Regions from separate parts of the Thiopseudomonas acetoxidans genome, predicted to be linked through region 1. Evidence: predicted binding sites of a transcription regulator. Region 1 holds the regulator's gene; each other region holds the start of a gene.

Region 1 (4,269 bases):
AATAATAAATCACACTGAATATGACGTGCTCTTAGGTCGGCGAGTAGTTCAGGGAAACGTTCAAGCTGATAAGGCTGGTTACGCGCATCAATAGATACAGCAATCTGCGGATACAGCATGTCAGGATTGAGTAAAGTACGCTCGACCAGCTCAAGTAATAATGTGGCGGGTAGGTTATCAATGCAGTAATAGTCGTTATCTTCTAAAACGTCTAAAGCAGTACTTTTGCCCGAGCCTGAGCGACCGCTAACAATAACCAAACGCATAGCTATTTAACTCCTGTTTCTGCTTGGCCGGCTAAAAACGCTTGATAAAGAGATTCGGCATCGGCTGACTGACGCAGGCGCTCGCGAATATCGTCGCGATCGAAAATAGACGCTATTTGTCGTAATAGCTCCAAGTGTTCATCGGTTGCTGTTTCAGGCACTAATAAAACAAAGAGTAAATCTACGGGTGCACCGTCGATGGCGTCAAAGTCTATTGGGTTTTCTAAATGCAGTAGTGCACCGATGGGTTGGGTGCAACCTATCAAGCGGCAATGGGGAATGGCTATACCATTGCCAAAGCCTGTAGAGCCCAACCTTTCGCGCGCAATGAGGCTGTCGAGTAAGCTGTATTCATCAAGCTCGGCGCAATCATTGGCTAACAGTTTGGCGATGTGTTCTAGGATTTTCTTTTTACTGCCTCCTGGCACGTTCACTTGGGAACGGCCGGGAGTCAGGATTTGCTCTAATTGAATCATTGAGTATAAGCGCTCGCTAATTAGCACCCTTTTGGCGGTCAAGCTGTTTTTCTTTGTGCTTAAGCAGCTGACGATCCAGTTTATCAACCAAGAGGTCAATGGCTGCATACATGTCTTCATGCTCAGCGTTAGCATTGACATCGCCACCGGCGATTAGGATGGTTGCATCAACTTTTTGGTTAATCTTTTCCACGCTCATGGTTACACGAATACTGGTGATCTTGTCGAAGTGACGTTCTAAGCGTGAAAACTTGTTATTAACGTATTCGCGCATGGCGTCAGTGATGTCCAGTTGATGGCCCGTGATGGTAATTTGCATGGTGAACTCCTTAGTTTAGATACTTCGTATAGTGTACTGTAAACAAAATAAAACGGGGTGATTTAACAGTATAAGTTTAGAGTAATTGTTTGCGTTCAGTCGATGAAGGGATTCCAAGTGCTTCGCGATACTTGGCAATGGTGCGTCGCGCAACCTGTATACCCTGCTCTTCTAAAAGTGCTGCGATTTTACTGTCGCTGAGTGGTTTTTTGGGGTTTTCCGCTGCGACGAGCTTCTCGATAATGGCGCGAATCGCAGTGGACGAGCATTCCCCGCCCTGTGCCGTACTGACGTGACTGGAAAAAAAGTATTTAAGCTCAAAAATACCTCTTGGCGTGTGCATGTATTTTTGTGTGGTCGCTCTTGAGATGGTCGACTCATGCATTTCGATGGCTTCGGCAATATCGGCTAGCACCATGGGCTTCATGGCCTCGGGCCCGTGTTCAAAGAAATCAATTTGCCGTTGTAGTATTTCTGTAGATACCTTTAACAGCGTTTCGTGACGGCTTTGTAGGCTGCGGATAAACCAGCGCGCTTCCTGTAATTGGTTGCGCATAAAGGTATTGTCCGTACTGTTATCGGCACGCCGTACATAGCTGGCATAAAGTGAGTTGATGCTGAGTTTAGGTGCGATTTCTGGATTGAGCTCGACTACCCAGCGGTTTTTGTCTTTACGTACTATGACATCTGGAACAATATACTCGGCCTCAGAGGTTTCAATGCTTGAACCAGGGCGTGGGTCCAGTGTTTGGATGAGCTGCACAATGCTACGCAGTTCATCTTCGTTAATCCGCATCGCCCGCATAAGACGTTGGTAATCTTTACTGCCGAGTAAATCCAAGTGTTTTTGGCAGAGAATGATTGCTTTGTCTAACCAAGGTGTATCAGATGGCAGGCTTTTTAACTGTAAAACTAAGCACTCACCTAGATTGCGCGCCCCTATGCCAGTGGGTTCAAATTCCTGCACGCGTATCAATACGGTTTCAAGGTCGTCCAGTGTGACCTGTAGCTCTGGCATAAAGCCTTCGAGCAGCCCAGGTAGCGACTCTTCTAGGTAGCCGTCGTCACCTATAGCATCAATGAGCGTACGCGCAATATACTCGTCTCTGGGTTCAAGTTTGGCGACATTAAGCTGCCACAACAAGTGGTCGCGCAGGTTGGTATTGCTGGCGGTTGTCGCAGTGAAATCCCAGTCTTCGCTGTTTGAGGCGGGTAAGTTGCTGGCGCTGGATTGGTATACATCTTCCCAAGAGGTATCGATAGAAAGCTCAGCGGGGATTTGGTCTGCCCACTCGCTAGCGCTTGCATCAGGATAGTCCGGGTTAGTGTTTTCTTGGCTATCATTCGCCGCTTGCGTGGCAGTGCTGTGTTCGTGATGCGAATGAGTTACTTGGCTAAGCTCAGGATTATCGTTCGAGTTGAAATCAGCAAGGCTTAGCTGCTCATGCTCGGCGCCTTCCTCTTCTCGCTCCAACATTGGGTTAGAGTCAAGTGCTTCTTGGATTTCAGCTTGTAAATCCAAGGTAGACATCTGCAAAAGTCGAATGGCTTGCTGCAACTGCGGCGTCATCGTCAGTTGCTGGCCCATTTTTAAAACCAGTGAGGCTCTCATAATGTGAACACATATCTCCTTAGGCGCATCGATGGTTTTTTATATTCTATAGCAAGATATATGCCTTATTTTTACACGTTTGCCAAGTCCTAGCAGCAAAATGATTGCTAAATGATGCTAAAGGGCGTGCAACCTTAGGGGTTGAGCAGGTAATCAGGTTTTAAAACCCCCTGTAGTTGTGCGTAGGGAATCTGTAATTCCGGAAGCCCAAAGGAGTAAGGAGCGATTGCATAGGGGTTATATTTAACTGTGACACCTGTGGCTGTGAGGGCGATATTGTCATTGGTATGAAATGGCCAAATATCCAACCACGCGTCTAGGTCAAGATCTGTTGTAGTTGCCAGTGTAGCTAGCCACTGTTGGTGAGCTGTAGCCAATAGCGCGTAAAACTGCTCTTGGGCATCGGGCACTAACATATCTTCCAGAGTGATGGGTGTTTGTGTGTCGTTATCCCAGTTTAGATATTCAGAGCTGCTCATGCCGTGCGCAGCGCCGGTGAAATAGATGCCGTTCATAAGCTCGAGCACAGTAAAGCGCTCGTTTTTAAACACAATGTTGGCGGTAAAGCTGACCCAGTCAAGAATGTCTGCGTTTTCCCAAAAGAATTGTTCGTACTCAAGTAGGTTGTTAAAAGCCGTGTCTTGCTCACTCTCAAAAAGATTAAGCATGATCAGGCGCTGCTCTAGCTGTTTGCTCAACTGCGCATCTTCGGGGAATTTTAGGCTGTTTACACTGATAGCCGGGCAGCTGTTTGCATCCTCACAGCCGGGTTTGGTGCGGCTCCATTCGTGTGGCAGGGCTTTTAAGCCGATGTCAGCTGCTGGTTGTGCAGAGGGTGCGGCTGGGAGAGTGCCGGATGTTGTGCCGCAGCCAACTAAAAGGGTGAGTAGCAAAATAACTAATAAAGAAAGACGACGGTGTAGGTGCTTATCTAGCGATAAGAAAAAGTTCATCACGTTCTATGACTCCCCGTGTGGCAGAAAAACTATGGGTGGCGCGTGCTGGTTAAAGTCTAAACTCTTCGCCAAGGTAGACTTTGCGTACCTTTTGGTTGTTTAACACATCCTGCGGTGTACCCGCGCAGATAATGCTGCCTTCGTTAACTATGTAGGCGGTTTCGCAGATATCCAGTGTTTCGCGTACGTTATGATCGGTGATGAGTATGCCGATACCTTTGCTTTTGAGATGATGGATAATTTGCTTAATGTCGCCCACAGAAATAGGGTCAACGCCAGCAAAGGGCTCATCGAGTAGGATGAATTTAGGGTTGGTGGCCAGTGCGCGAGCGATTTCGACACGGCGGCGCTCACCCCCTGACAGGCTCATGCCTTTGTTGTGGCGAATGTGGGTGATGTGGAATTCTTGCAGTAAATTCTCTAAGGCTTCTTGGCGTTGCTTGCGGTCGAGGTCTTTACGCAATTCTAGAATGGCCATGATGTTGTCTGAGACACTTAGTTTGCGGAAAATAGAAGCTTCTTGCGGTAGGTAGCCAATGCCGGCGGTGGCACGGCCGTGCATGGGTATGAAGCTAATGTCTTGGTCATCAATTTTGATGACTCCCTGATCTGCTTTGACAAGACCGACAATCATGTAAAA
Region 2 (4,269 bases), on a different contig from region 1:
GGGCAAAAGTTATTTTAAAGCAACTGCCAGTGCCTTCGCGAGGACTGTAGTCGAGTCGTGCTTGGTTAGCCTCGCATAACTCACGTGAGATGTACAAACCTAAGCCTGTGCCCTTGCTGTCGGTGGTAAAGAAAGGCTCAAACATGCTTTGTTGTTGGGACTCGGGTATGCCCGGCCCTTGGTCTAGGATTTCCAACACGGGTAGCTTGCTGTCTGGGTGGCGGTACAGGATTAAATCCACATAACGTTTACCTTCCACCTCTTTTGTGTAGCGCATAGCATTGTTAATTAAATTGGTTAACACCTGATCCAGCTGGTGCGGATCCATACGTGTTTGCAGTGAGGAGCCTTTGACCAGTAGGCGCAGTACTTCGTTTGTTGTTGCCCTTTCTTGATAGTTACTGACGAAACGGTGCAGCCAGTATTTAAGATCAAGCACTTGCTGCTCGGCTTGGCGTTGCTTGGATAGCTGCAGCACGTTTTCCACGACTAGGTTCATGCGTCTGGTTTGGTCTTGAATTATCTGCGCTAAACGCTTGTCCTCTGAACCTAACTGTTCAGACTCGTTTAATAGCTGTGCCGCATGGCTGATTGCGCCTAGTGGGTTACGGATCTCATGGGAAATGGCTGCTGCTAAGCGACCCAGTGACAGCAGTTTTAAATGCTGTGCATGCTGATTAATCTGGCGCGTGTCTTCTAAGAAAATTAACAGCTGCCCGGTGTCGTTATTTTTATTCAATAACACAAAGCTGGGCTGTAACTGTGGCGTTCTTTCAGAGAATTGAACGGAGCTTGGGTGCATGCTTGTATTTTTCTGCCAGGCTTGATAGCTGTCGATTAAGGCGGGGAAATGTATGGCAAGGCTGGCCCCTTGTAGCTGTCGGCTATTAAGCATCTGTAGCGCAGACTGGTTTGCTTGCAAAATACGGTATTGGTTGTCGACGATAAGAATACCGGTACGCATGCGGTCGATAACTAAGGCGTTTAACGCTTCTAGGCTAGCAACGGTAGAGGCTTGTTTAATAGCTAAAGCTTCACTGGCTTTAAGACGTTTACTGACGGCTTGCACAAAAAATGCCGCAGCAAAACACAGCATGCCTGAGATACCTGCTTGCATATAAAGGTTGCTGACATAGGCGTTGCTAAAGCTAAGATAAAAGGTCAGGTAGATAATACCGGCTGCACCTACAGCTGCAATTAGAATACCTAAGTGGCGATATAACAAAACATTGGCCACAGCAACAGCTACGATAATCAGGTTACCTATGCCGCTAGATGGGCCGCCAGCGGTATAAAACAAAGTACAGAGTTGCACAATATCAAAGAGTGCCAAAGCGAATAACACACCGATACGCTCAGCCTGTTGCATGCTGGTAGCGACAATAATATTTAGAATTAAATAGGCCCAGCTGGCATATAAAAAGAATTGGCGATGAGTGACGTCGAGCAACTGGCTTTCTAGGTTGCTGGAAATGATAAGTACCAGTGCCAGACCAATAATAAGCCGATAAATGTGGTAAAGACGCAGTACACGTTGTCCGGCGGTACCTAATAAAGCCAGTTCGTTGTTCATGGTTTAGCTAATTGTCCCTGTGTGCATGATCTGCGCAGCAATACCACTGGTCGTTTTTTAGTGTGGCTTGCTCTTGTGCTAAATACAGATTGCAATGGTTACAGCGCACCATGGGTGTAGCAGTGGAAGAGTGCTGTTTTGGTTTTTTTTTGTTTGAGAGTCTTTTCCACAGCCAGTAACCCGCAGTGAAAAAAATTAAGAATAAAATTAAACGCGAAAGTCCCATGGTAAGTCTCTGCTAAGGCAAGTGTTTAAGCGGTCCCTGAAAGCCTACAGCGTGTTGCGTAGGTGGTTTTCAAAGGTTTGCTAAAGTGAGGTATAGTTATAGTGAGTTAAAGTTTAACAGACATAGTAAATATTCGTCTTGTCTGGATTAATGTAAGGAAAAAACATGACATTTACAGTGTATCTCTCTGGTGAAATCCATACTGATTGGCGTGATGAGATCAAGCAGGGTGCGGCTGCACGCGGCTTAGATATTAAATTTACCTCTGCAGTGACCGACCATGATGCAAGCGATGCGGCTGGCGATCATTTAAGTGCGCAGGACAATCAGTTTTGGCGTGATCATCAATCAGCTAAAGTAAATGCTATACGTACCAAATCCCTAATCGAGCAAGCTGATTTAGTGGTGGTGCGTTTTGGTGATAAGTACAAACAATGGAATGCCGCTTTTGATGCTGGTTATTGCGCTGCACTGGGCAAACCCTATGTGACCCTGCACGCTGCAGATATTGTTCACCCACTTAAAGAAGTGGACGCTGCTGCCATGGCTTGGGCAACCACCACGGAGCAGGTCGTAGAGACGCTTGCTTACGTCACCCAAGTATAAAATAGGATGTCGGGGCGCATCATTGCGCTCCGGCATGTGGCAAAAAACTGCCACTTAGCTTTCTGGTTTCCCCTTCGCAACATCTAACTCATTGATACATAAGAGCTTACCAGTTGTTGGCATATGACTTGCATTGATTCAGGCAGGTAGATTAACAACAGGTAGTGCGACCATGAGTATCAATTTCAGTAAAGCCCTCGGCATCCATGAGCAAGCCCTCGGCTTCCGTGCCCAGCGCGCTGAGGTGCTGGCTAATAACATTGCCAATGCCGATACCCCGCATTTTAAAGCGCGTGATCTAGACTTTGCTAGCGTATTAGCCAGCCAAGCCGATCGCCAAGGCAGTGGACCCGTTTCGTTAGCACGCACCAATGGCCAGCATATTAGCGCCGATGGTGTCGAGCTGGCTGACCCAGCGTTACGTTTCCGCAACCCTCATCATGCAGCCATCGACCAAAACACGGTGGATCTACAGGTAGAACAATCCATGTATACGGAAAATGCGGTGCAATTCCAAGCCAGCTTTACTCTGTTAAATAAAAAATTCAAAGGGCTGATGATGGCCCTACGCGGCGAATAAGCGAGGTAACTGATTATGTCTCTATCCAGTGTATTTCATATTGCCGGCAGTGGCATGAGTGCGCAAAGTACGCGCTTAAACACTATATCGAGCAACATCGCTAACGCCGATACGGTGTCCTCCAGCATTGACCAAACCTATCGTGCGCGTCATCCCGTATTTGCCACAGTGTTTGCGGAAAATTTACAGCCCAATGGCACAGGCTCAGCATCTTTGTTTGCTGGACAAGTTCAGTCAGGCAAAGGTGTACAAGTGAAGGGTATTGTCGAGGATCAAAGTGAGCTCGTGCCACGCTATGAGCCAGACCACCCGGCAGCCAATGAACAGGGTTATGTGTTTTACCCTAACGTCAACGTGGTGGAAGAAATGGCCGATATGATTTCTGCTAGCCGTGCTTTCCAGACCAACGTAGAAATGATGAACACCGCCAAGCAAATGATGCAGCGTGTGTTGACTTTAGGCCAGTAAGGGCGAGGACATAAAGATGAGTGCTTCTGCAATTGGAACCACAGGCTCGGTACTGGAACAGTATCAGCGCAAGAATGATCGCGAGGTTAACAAGGATTTGGGCAAAAACGAATTCTTGGAATTGTTGGTTGCTCAATTAAATAACCAGAACCCGCTAGAGCCTCAGAGTAATGGTGAGTTTATCGCGCAGCTGGCCCAGTTTAGTACCGTAGAGGGTGTTGAGAAACTGAATGCTAGCGTGGGTGATATTCTTTCAGGTTTTCACTCATCACAAGCATTACAAGCATCTTCACTGGTTGGGCGTAAGGTTATTATCGCTGCCAATGAAGCCATGGTGGATACGGCTGAAACGTTTAAAGGTAGTGTTTTGGTCCCACAAAGCAGCAGCAACGTCTATGTCAGCGTGTACGACAGTGCGGGTAGTGTGGTTGCCAAAGTGAACATGGGCGCGCAAGAAGGTGGCAACCAAAGCTTTATGTGGGATGGTAAAAACAGTGATGGCGAAACCTTGCCGCCTGGCAAGTACAAGTTTAAAGCCGAGGGTTCCTTTAATGGTGAAACCCAAGGTCTCTACACCTTACTACCAGCTAACGTGGATAGCGTTACATTAAATCCGCAGGGTGGTGAGTTGTTATTGAATTTAGCTGGCTTAGGCACTGCGCCTTTGTCACAAGTACAGATTATCGGTCAATAAATTTTAGCTGTCGCTTTGGCGACCAGGGAGTCAACTATGTCATTCAATATTGGTTTAAGCGGCTTACGTGCGGCAACTAAAGATCTCAACGTTACCGGTAACAATATCGCGAACGCGGGGAC
Region 3 (4,269 bases), on a different contig from region 1:
TCGGCACGCAAGCGGTGATTAACGTGCTAACCGGCGAGCGTTATAAATCCATTACTAAAGAAACAGCGGGTATCTTGAAGGGTGAGTACGGTGCCGCACCAGCTCCGTTTAATGCAGAGCTGCAGGCGCGCGTGCTGGAGGGTGCTGAAGCGATTACGTGCCGTCCAGCGGACTTGATTGATAACGAGATGGATAAGCTGACACAAGAGCTGCGTGAAATTGCTCAGGAAAAAGGCATCCAGCTCGCTCAGGCTGAACGGGAAGTGGATGATGTACTGACCTATGCATTGTTCCCGCAAATTGGTCTGAAGTTTCTGGAAAACCGTAATAATCCTGACGCTTTTGAGCCCGCGCCTACAGGTAAAGAGCGTTTAGGCGATACTGACGAGCCGCAAGCCTATACCGTAGAAGTTAATGGCAAGAGTTTTGTGGTGCAGGTGAATGAGGGCGGTGATATTGAAGGCATCAAGCCTCTAGTCAGTACCGATGCAACGCAAACTGCGTCTGCACCAGTAACCGAAGGGGGTGATCCTCAAGGTGCGCCGCTGGCTGGAAACATTTTTAAAGTTTTAGCTAAGCCTGGGCAGTCGGTTGAAGAGGGCGATGTGTTGATTATTCTGGAAGCCATGAAAATGGAGACCGAGATTCGCGCCTTCCGCAGCGGAGTGATTGCCAGCATTGATGTCGCAGTTGGTGATGCTGTATCTGTGGGCGATTGCCTGCTAAGCATTGCGTGAGGACTCGATGATGGATAAGTTATTTACCCTGTGGCAAAACACCGGGCTCTATCAGCTCGAGCTTGGGCAGGCCGTTATGCTACTGGTCTGTCTTGGCTTGATTTATTTAGCGATTCGCAAGGGTTTTGAACCTTTATTGCTAATTCCTATTGGCTTTGGTGGCGTGCTGGCTAACCTACCGGCTGCTGGAATGGCTGAAACCGGCGGCTTGCTTGCACTGCTGTATGATGTCGGCTTGCCAACCAGTGTTTTTCCGCTACTGATTTTTATGGGTGTGGGGGCGATGACGGATTTTGGTCCGATGTTGGCCAACCCTAAAACCCTTTTGTTAGGTGCGGCAGCGCAGTTTGGTATTTTTGCGACCTTGATGGGTGCTTTGGCAATCGGCATGCTTGGGATTCCCGGTTTGGAGTTTACGTTGCGTGAGGCTGCTTCCATTGCGATTATTGGTGGGGCTGATGGGCCTACCTCTATATTTGTGACTGCACGGCTTGCCCCTGATTTGCTTGGACCGATTGCGGTAGCAGCTTACTCGTATATGGCGTTAGTACCGTTGATTCAACCGCCGATTATGCGTGCGTTAACCTCAAAAGAAGAACGTGCCATCGTCATGGTGCAGTTGCGACCAGTAGGCCAGGCAGAAAAAATTATTTTCCCATTAGTGCTTTGCTTGCTAATTGGTTTGCTGCTGCCTGATGCAGCTCCATTGATTGGCATGTTTGCATTCGGTAATTTGATGCGTGAAAGCGGTGTGGTTGAGCGTTTAGCGGATACCTCGCGCAATGCGCTGATTAACGTTGTCACTATCGGGTTAGGCTTGACCGTGGGAGCTAAGCTTTCTGCAGATACGTTTTTGCAGCTGAAGACACTAGGGATCTTAATTTTAGGTATGGTGGCTTTTTGTGGTGGCACAGCGGCTGGAATAATTATGGCTAAAGTCATGAACCTTTTTAGCGCTAACAAAGTTAACCCATTGATTGGCGCAGCTGGTGTTTCTGCGGTGCCTATGGCGGCGCGGGTTGCTAATAAGGTGGGGTTGGAAGCCAACTCGCAAAACTTTTTATTAATGCATGCAATGGGTCCCAATGTAGCTGGTGTAATTGGCTCGGCAGTGGCGGCAGGCGTTTTGCTTAGTTTTGTCGGCTAACAGCTTACAGTTAACATAGGCTTTTATGCGCTAAGATAATGCAATAAAATAACGACTCCTTAGTAAAGCCCAACTACGTGGATAGCGCAGTTGGGCTTTTTGTTGTGTAGACAAAGTGTTCTTGGCTCAATATTTGCATTAACTCAAGAGTATCCTGTAAAGCATTGTTTTTTTGACGTTATTATTTTTTAGAGTTCGGCGGAGAAATATAGAGTGAATCGCTCACAAGTATATTCAGGCATGCGTACCGGGATGGGCATCCTCAAGCAGGGCAATCTAGGTGTGCCCATCTTACTGCTAGTCATCTTGGGTATGATGACTTTGCCTGTCCCGCCGTTTTTGCTCGACGTATTTTTTACTTTCAACATTGCGCTCTCCATTGTCGTGCTGTTGGTGGGTGTATATGCCATGCGCCCGTTGGACTTTGCCGCCTTTCCAACCATTTTGTTAGTCGCAACCCTCATGCGCTTAGCGCTTAACGTAGCTTCAACCCGCGTGGTTTTGCTGCACGGTCATGACGGCGGTGATGCCGCTGGTAAGGTAATTCAAGCGTTTGGTGACGTGGTTGTTGGTGGTAACTATGTTGTTGGTGCGGTTGTTTTTGCCATCTTAATGATTATTAACTTTGTTGTAGTGACTAAGGGTGCGGGCCGTATTTCTGAGGTGAGTGCACGTTTCACCTTGGATGCCATGCCCGGTAAGCAGATGGCGATTGATGCCGACCTGAACTCAGGCTTGATTGATCAGGAGGAGGCCAAGTTGCGTCGTTCTGAAGTGGCGCAAGAGGCGGACTTTTACGGTTCGATGGATGGTGCTAGTAAGTTTGTGCGCGGTGATGCTATCGCTGGACTGTTAATTCTGTTTATTAACCTGCTGGGTGGTATTACTGTCGGTATAGCGCAGCACTCCTTGAGTTTTGCTGAGGCAGGTAAGGTCTATGCGCTGTTAACCATTGGTGACGGTTTAGTGGCACAGGTTCCGAGCCTGTTGCTGTCAACAGCGGCGGCGGTCATGGTTACTCGCGTAACAACCTCTGAAGATATGGGAGACCAGATTAATCGCCAGATGTTTACTTCGCCTAAAGCTCTGGCAGTTGCTGCTGCGATCCTGTTTGTCATGGGCTCCATACCAGGCATGCCGCATGTGTCATTTTTAAGCTTGGCTGTTTTGGCGGGTGTCGGCGCCTACATAATTTGGCGCAAGCAGAAAAATAAAGACTTGGCTGTAGTGGAGCAAGAGCAGCGCAAGGCCGATCAGTTGCCAGCCACGGTTTCACCTGAACATCGCGAGTTGGGTTGGGATGATGTAACGCCCGTGGACATGGTGGGTTTGGAGGTAGGGTATCGCCTCATTCCTTTGGTGGATCGTAATCAGGGTGGCCAACTGCTAGCACGCATTAAAGGTGTGCGTAAAAAACTGTCGCAAGACTTAGGTTTTTTGATGCCTTCAGTGCATATCCGTGACAATTTAGATCTAGCACCTAACGCATACCGCTTGACCCTGATGGGTGTGACTGTAGCTGAGGCGGAAGTGTATCCTGACCGTGATCTAGCCATCAACCCGGGGCAGGTATTTGGTACTGTCAACGGTGTTGCCACTACGGATCCTGCATTTGGCTTGGAAGCAGTGTGGATTGAAGCGAATCAGCGCGATCAGGCGCAATCCTTAGGCTATACAGTGGTAGACGCCAGTACAGTGGTGGCGACCCATCTAAACCAGATTCTTAACAATCATGCGCACGAGCTTATTGGTCACGAAGAAGTGCAGCAATTGATGCAGGTGCTGGCTAAGAGTTCGCCTAAGCTGGCTGAAGAGCTGGTTCCGGGCATTATTTCCCTATCGACACTATTGAAAATTTTGCAGACCTTGCTGCAGGAGCAGGTACCAGTGCGCGATATTCGTACCATTGCTGAAGCCATCGCTAATGCCGCAGGTAAGAGTCAAGATCCCGCCGCCATGGTGGCTGCTGTGCGCGTCGCTTTATCGCGTGCAATAGTGCAAAGCATTGTGGGGCTTGACTCTGAGATGCCAGTTATCACTCTTGAGCCAAAGTTGGAACAGATATTGCTTAATAGTTTACAGCAGGCTGGTCAGGGTTCTGAGAACGGTATTTTGTTAGAACCTGGCATGGCTGAAAAATTACAACACTCTCTAGTTGAGGCGGCGCAGAGACAAGAAATGTTAGGACAGCCAGTGATTTTACTGGTCGCAGGACAAATAAGAGCCATGATGTCACGTTTTGCTCGAATGACTGTTCCTAACATGCATGTGCTGGCTTACCAAGAGATACCAGATAATAAGCAGGTCACCATTGTGGCGACCGTGGGACAAGGATAAGAGGGCGGACTTATGGCTATGCAAGTCAAACGTTTTTTTGCCGCTGAT
Region 4 (4,269 bases), on a different contig from region 1:
GAACCTACTGGAAACAGTGTTCCCTAACGGCACTGATCAACCTTCACTGGTTTACGAAGAGCGTCCAGAGTGGTTCAAAAACTGGGAAGTCACCGGTCTCCTCACCTTCGAGGACAAGAACAACGACGGCCGTATCCAGTTCTACAACGACGGCACCCTGCCCACCCCGGACAAGACCTTCGACAAGGCCGAAGAGCGTGGCTGGATGGGTAACGAGCTGAAGGTGAACAACGACATCATGGTATTGGCTGTGCCAGAAATTGCCAACATGCCACCATGGTTGATCGGCTTGATGGCAGCGGGTGCAATTGCAGCGTCACTGTCCACAGCTTCTGGTTTGCTGCTGGCCATTTCGTCTGCACTAAGTCATGACCTGTTGAAGAACACCCTAACGCCCAACATCACAGACAAACAAGAAATGTTCTATGCGCGTGTCTCTATGACTGTGGCTATTATCGTGGCTACTTGGCTAGGTCTTAACCCGCCCGGCTTTGCGGCACAAACAGTAGCATTGGCGTTTGGTATTGCAGCATCCTCAATCTTCCCTGTACTAATGATGGGTATCTTCTTTGCCCGCATTAACAGCAGAGGCGCGGTTGCAGGCATGCTAGCTGGTTCAATCTTCACCATTGGCTATATCTTTACCTATCTAGGCATCTTCTTTATCCCAGGAACAAACTTCCTGCAGAACACGCCTAGCGAGTGGATATTCGGTATCTCGCCACTGTCTGTTGGTTGTATCGGTGCTGCAATTAACTTCACCACTGCAATCACTGTTTCTCTACTAACAGAGAAGCCATCAGAAGAAATTCAAGCAATGGTACGTCGCGTACGCTACCCATAGAGCTTGAATCGTGTAAAATAAAGTTTCAAACCTTTAAGTGGGCTTTCTAAGAAAGCCCACTTTTTTATCCGGAGTAACAAATAATGATATGGCACCTTTTCGCTGTATTGATAGTAGGTCTTTGCGGAGGCGCCTTCCTTCACCTGCTAAGAAAACTAAGCGGTGGCAGACTACCCAAATGGATTGTTTCAGCCGGTGCTGGCTTATGTATGTTTGGCTACCACGCTTATTACGACTACAGCTGGTACGAGTTTAAAGTCAGCCAGCTACCAGCAGATAGCGTCGTTATTTACGAGAAACACACCACCAGTTTCTTTAAACCCTGGAGCTACATCTCTCCAGTGGTCAATGCCTTTACCGTCTTTGACGGCAGCTCAAAACAAAGCGAACAGAACCACCAAATTATCGTGGAGTATTACACCTACCATTTCCTGAAAGACCCATCCGAGCGACAAATTATTTTTGAAGTGATCTTAAACTGCACCACACAAGAACGTGCCACCCTAGAAAAGGGCAAGCCCGTCAGCAACACTAAATTTGATAAAGTTGATACCACAGACAAGGTCTATCAACTGGTCTGCAACTAACATCCCACCACCAACACCCCGCACAACCGTCGCGGGGTTTGCGCTACAACCCCACACAAAGCGTCACTACATGACAAAATTTGTCACAACCTAGCAATAACCGCTCTATCTCAAGGGTTATACGCCTACAGCGCAAACACAGCTAAACGATATTTAATTAAAACAGATAAAGTCCGCATTAGCGCACACCCCATACACAGCAAGGCTTACAGCCAATAATCGCCATTCACAAATAAAAAATCTTTGCCTAACCCATCACAGAACGCAATGCTGTAGACTAGCCAATGGCACAGCACTTGCTAAAATACACACAGGTTATCTCAGAAGCTGGCAACGCCAAGCAACTGGACCTACTTTTAATAACAAGGAGATACATATGAAAAACGTACAAAAGGGTTTTACTCTTATTGAATTAATGATCGTAGTTGCGATCATCGGTATTTTGGCTGCAGTAGCATTGCCTGCTTATCAGGATTACACTACACGTGCAAAAGTGACTGAAGCCATCGGCTTTGCAGCAGCAGCAAAAACTGCAGTATCTGAGCATGTATTGACTCGAGATGCGTGGCCTGCAAACAACTCAGCGGCTGGTTTAGCTAATACTATCAGCAGTCCAGTGGTATCAGATGTACAAGTAGGCAATGCTAATGGAGTAATTACAGTAACACTTTCCTCTGGTGGTTTAGGCGAGGCTAACGGTGGAACATTTACTCTGACAGGTAGCACAGCAGGAGCTGGCGTTAGCTGGACCTGTGCGCCAGTTTCAGTTCCTTCCAAGTTTATGCCTTCAAGCTGCCGTCCATAATTAAACGCACGCTTAACCCAAAAAGGCCGCCTATAGGCGGCCTTTTTGTTAATAATGGATGAAGAAATATGAAGCTATGGGTGCATCAACCTAAGGTGCTGTTATTTATTGTGTGCATCATGGTGGTTACTTGCTATTGGGCAGGTACATCAGGTGGGTTTGTGCTTGATGATATGGCCTCTTTGCCACAGCTGGGCTATCACAACACAATTGACAGCCTAGAAAAGTTAAAAGCATTTGTGTTTGGTGGCATTACTGGCCCCGGAGGACGCCCTGTCGCATTGTTAACTTTTGCTGCAAATGCACAAACGTGGCCTGCCCATGCTTATTATTTTATTGTTACCAATATAGCTATTCATGTTGTTAATACTATTTTATTGTTTTGGTTTTTAAATATTTTATTTGCCAAAGCACTACCACAATTAAGACATAAAAAAGTAATCATTATAACTGCCTGTGCTTTATGGGCGCTGCATCCTTTTCATATTTCTACAGTGCTTTATATTGTGCAGCGTATGACGCTGCTAGCAGCAACCTTTTCGCTACTCACTTTTATTGCCTATCTATATGCACGCCGCGACTTATTGGCTGGACGCTATGTTGCGGGCATGATAATGCTAGGCGGTGCTGCATTGTCTGCAGCGTTAGGTTTTTTTAGTAAAGAAATAGTTATATTACTGCCACTACAATTACTTCTAATCGAGTTTTTATGCAGAGTTAACAATAGCGCTAAGCGCAATCGCGCATTAACTTGGCTTTTCTGGGGAAGTTTAGTGCCCGCCGCCATTATTGTAGTAGGCTACCCAGTAAAAATGATAGTTGCAAATACGTGGCATCTAATAACAACTGGATCAGAGTTAGACTCTACTCGTTCTTTTACTATGTTCGAGCGCTTGTTGACAGAGCAGCGTGTTGTAGGCGACTACATTGCTGATTTATTAGTGCCTAAAATGCAGTCATCGGGAGTTTTTTATGATGGCTACAGCATATCAACCAACTTATTAACCCCATTTTCAACACTGGTTTGGATGTTACTACATGTGACATTATTGTTAGGCTCGTTCTTTTTTCGAAAAAAAATACCGATACTTTTCTTTTGTGTCTGGTGGTTTTATGTGGGGCATTTAATCGAATCAACCGCTCCAATGCTCGAAATAAAGTTTGACCACCGTAATTACTTACCCAGCATAGGACTACTGTTGCTAATGGCCTACGCTATAAGTAGTCTAAAAAAAGACATTCTGAAGAAAAGTATATCGATTGGGCTTGTGCTGGTGTATGCAGCATTATTGTTTATGGGTGCCAGCTTATGGGGCAAGCCATTAACTGCTGCTATGGTATGGATAGAAAAGAACCCTAACTCTCCCAGAGCTTTAGAGCATGCAGCATCGCTGTACTTAAATCACCACGGAGCAAGCAAGGAAGCCGAAGCCCTGCTTATGCGAAGCATCAAAATCGCACCGAAAGTTGATGCTGAGCTCAAGTTTATGGGTGTTTTTTGTAAAACATACAATAGTGAGCCCTTAAACTGGGCAGAACTTGCGACACGTGTACAGAAAAGTAGCCGTGATTGGAGTTTATACCCTACGCTAGAGCTTATTATAGACAATTATATTAATAATAAATGCCCTGATTTAGATTTAATGGGATACTTGTCAGTGTTACAGGCTTATCAAAATAACCCTGCATACTCAAAAACAACGTCTTACTATTTAATGGATGACTTAGCTATAAAGGCATCATTAGCTTTCGACAACCCAAAGCTAGCTAAAGAATATGTAAATAAGGCTAATGCAAATTTTGTTCCTCTTGCTTTTCAAATGAATAGAGCTTTGTTTTTTGCAAATAAAGGCGACGTGGTATTTGCAGCTGACTTATTAAAACGAGCCATTACTATTGCAGAGCAGTTGAAAAATGAGTCTGACTTTACAATAACTAATGCAAAAGAAATTCTGCAACTAATGCAGGCTGACCTTAATGAGGCTCAAAGTGAATAGTCTTTTAACAGCGCTTTCTATCATTCTCCCCGCCAA

Evidence for each region. Region 1 encodes sigma-54, which starts transcription at its own class of promoters, with help from an activator protein. Its sites were predicted from a motif close to ANTGGCATNNANNTTGCTNT; they were not measured.
Region 2: flgB (flagellar basal body rod protein FlgB) is a predicted target of sigma-54. The motif match lies at 2,521-2,540, and genes of this name have one in related genera.
Region 3: flhA (flagellar biosynthesis protein FlhA) is a predicted target of sigma-54. The motif match lies at 2,005-2,024, and genes of this name have one in related genera.
Region 4: QEZ41_RS11160 (pilin) is a predicted target of sigma-54. The motif match lies at 1,715-1,734, and genes of this name have one in related genera.

What each region holds. Positions count from the first base shown of each region.
Region 1 covers NZ_JAUCDY010000001.1:180,779-185,047, forward strand. Annotated here, with positions in the region: gene rapZ (RNase adapter RapZ) at 1-266, opposite strand, end outside; gene ptsN (PTS IIA-like nitrogen regulatory protein PtsN) at 269-742, opposite strand; gene hpf (ribosome hibernation-promoting factor, HPF/YfiA family) at 759-1,061, opposite strand; gene QEZ41_RS00910 (RNA polymerase factor sigma-54) at 1,138-2,673, opposite strand; gene QEZ41_RS00915 (RsiV family protein) at 2,808-3,626, opposite strand; gene lptB (LPS export ABC transporter ATP-binding protein) at 3,679-4,269, opposite strand, start outside.
Region 2 covers NZ_JAUCDY010000010.1:46,050-50,318, forward strand. Annotated here, with positions in the region: gene QEZ41_RS08820 (two-component system sensor histidine kinase NtrB) at 1-1,573, opposite strand, end outside; gene QEZ41_RS12020 (PP0621 family protein) at 1,581-1,799, opposite strand; gene QEZ41_RS08825 (YtoQ family protein) at 1,965-2,405, shown strand; gene flgB (flagellar basal body rod protein FlgB) at 2,578-2,985, shown strand; gene flgC (flagellar basal body rod protein FlgC) at 3,001-3,453, shown strand; gene flgD (flagellar hook assembly protein FlgD) at 3,470-4,147, shown strand; gene QEZ41_RS08845 (flagellar hook protein FlgE) at 4,184-4,269, shown strand, end outside.
Region 3 covers NZ_JAUCDY010000003.1:236,489-240,757, reverse strand. Annotated here, with positions in the region: gene oadA (sodium-extruding oxaloacetate decarboxylase subunit alpha) at 1-737, shown strand, start outside; gene QEZ41_RS04345 (sodium ion-translocating decarboxylase subunit beta) at 748-1,884, shown strand; gene flhA (flagellar biosynthesis protein FlhA) at 2,125-4,221, shown strand; gene flhF (flagellar biosynthesis GTPase FlhF) at 4,240-4,269, shown strand, end outside.
Region 4 covers NZ_JAUCDY010000017.1:10,637-14,905, forward strand. Annotated here, with positions in the region: gene QEZ41_RS11150 (sodium:solute symporter family protein) at 1-844, shown strand, start outside; gene QEZ41_RS11155 (hypothetical protein) at 1,054-1,431, shown strand; gene QEZ41_RS11160 (pilin) at 1,808-2,236, shown strand; gene QEZ41_RS11165 (hypothetical protein) at 2,305-4,233, shown strand; gene QEZ41_RS11170 (glycosyltransferase family 2 protein) at 4,226-4,269, shown strand, end outside.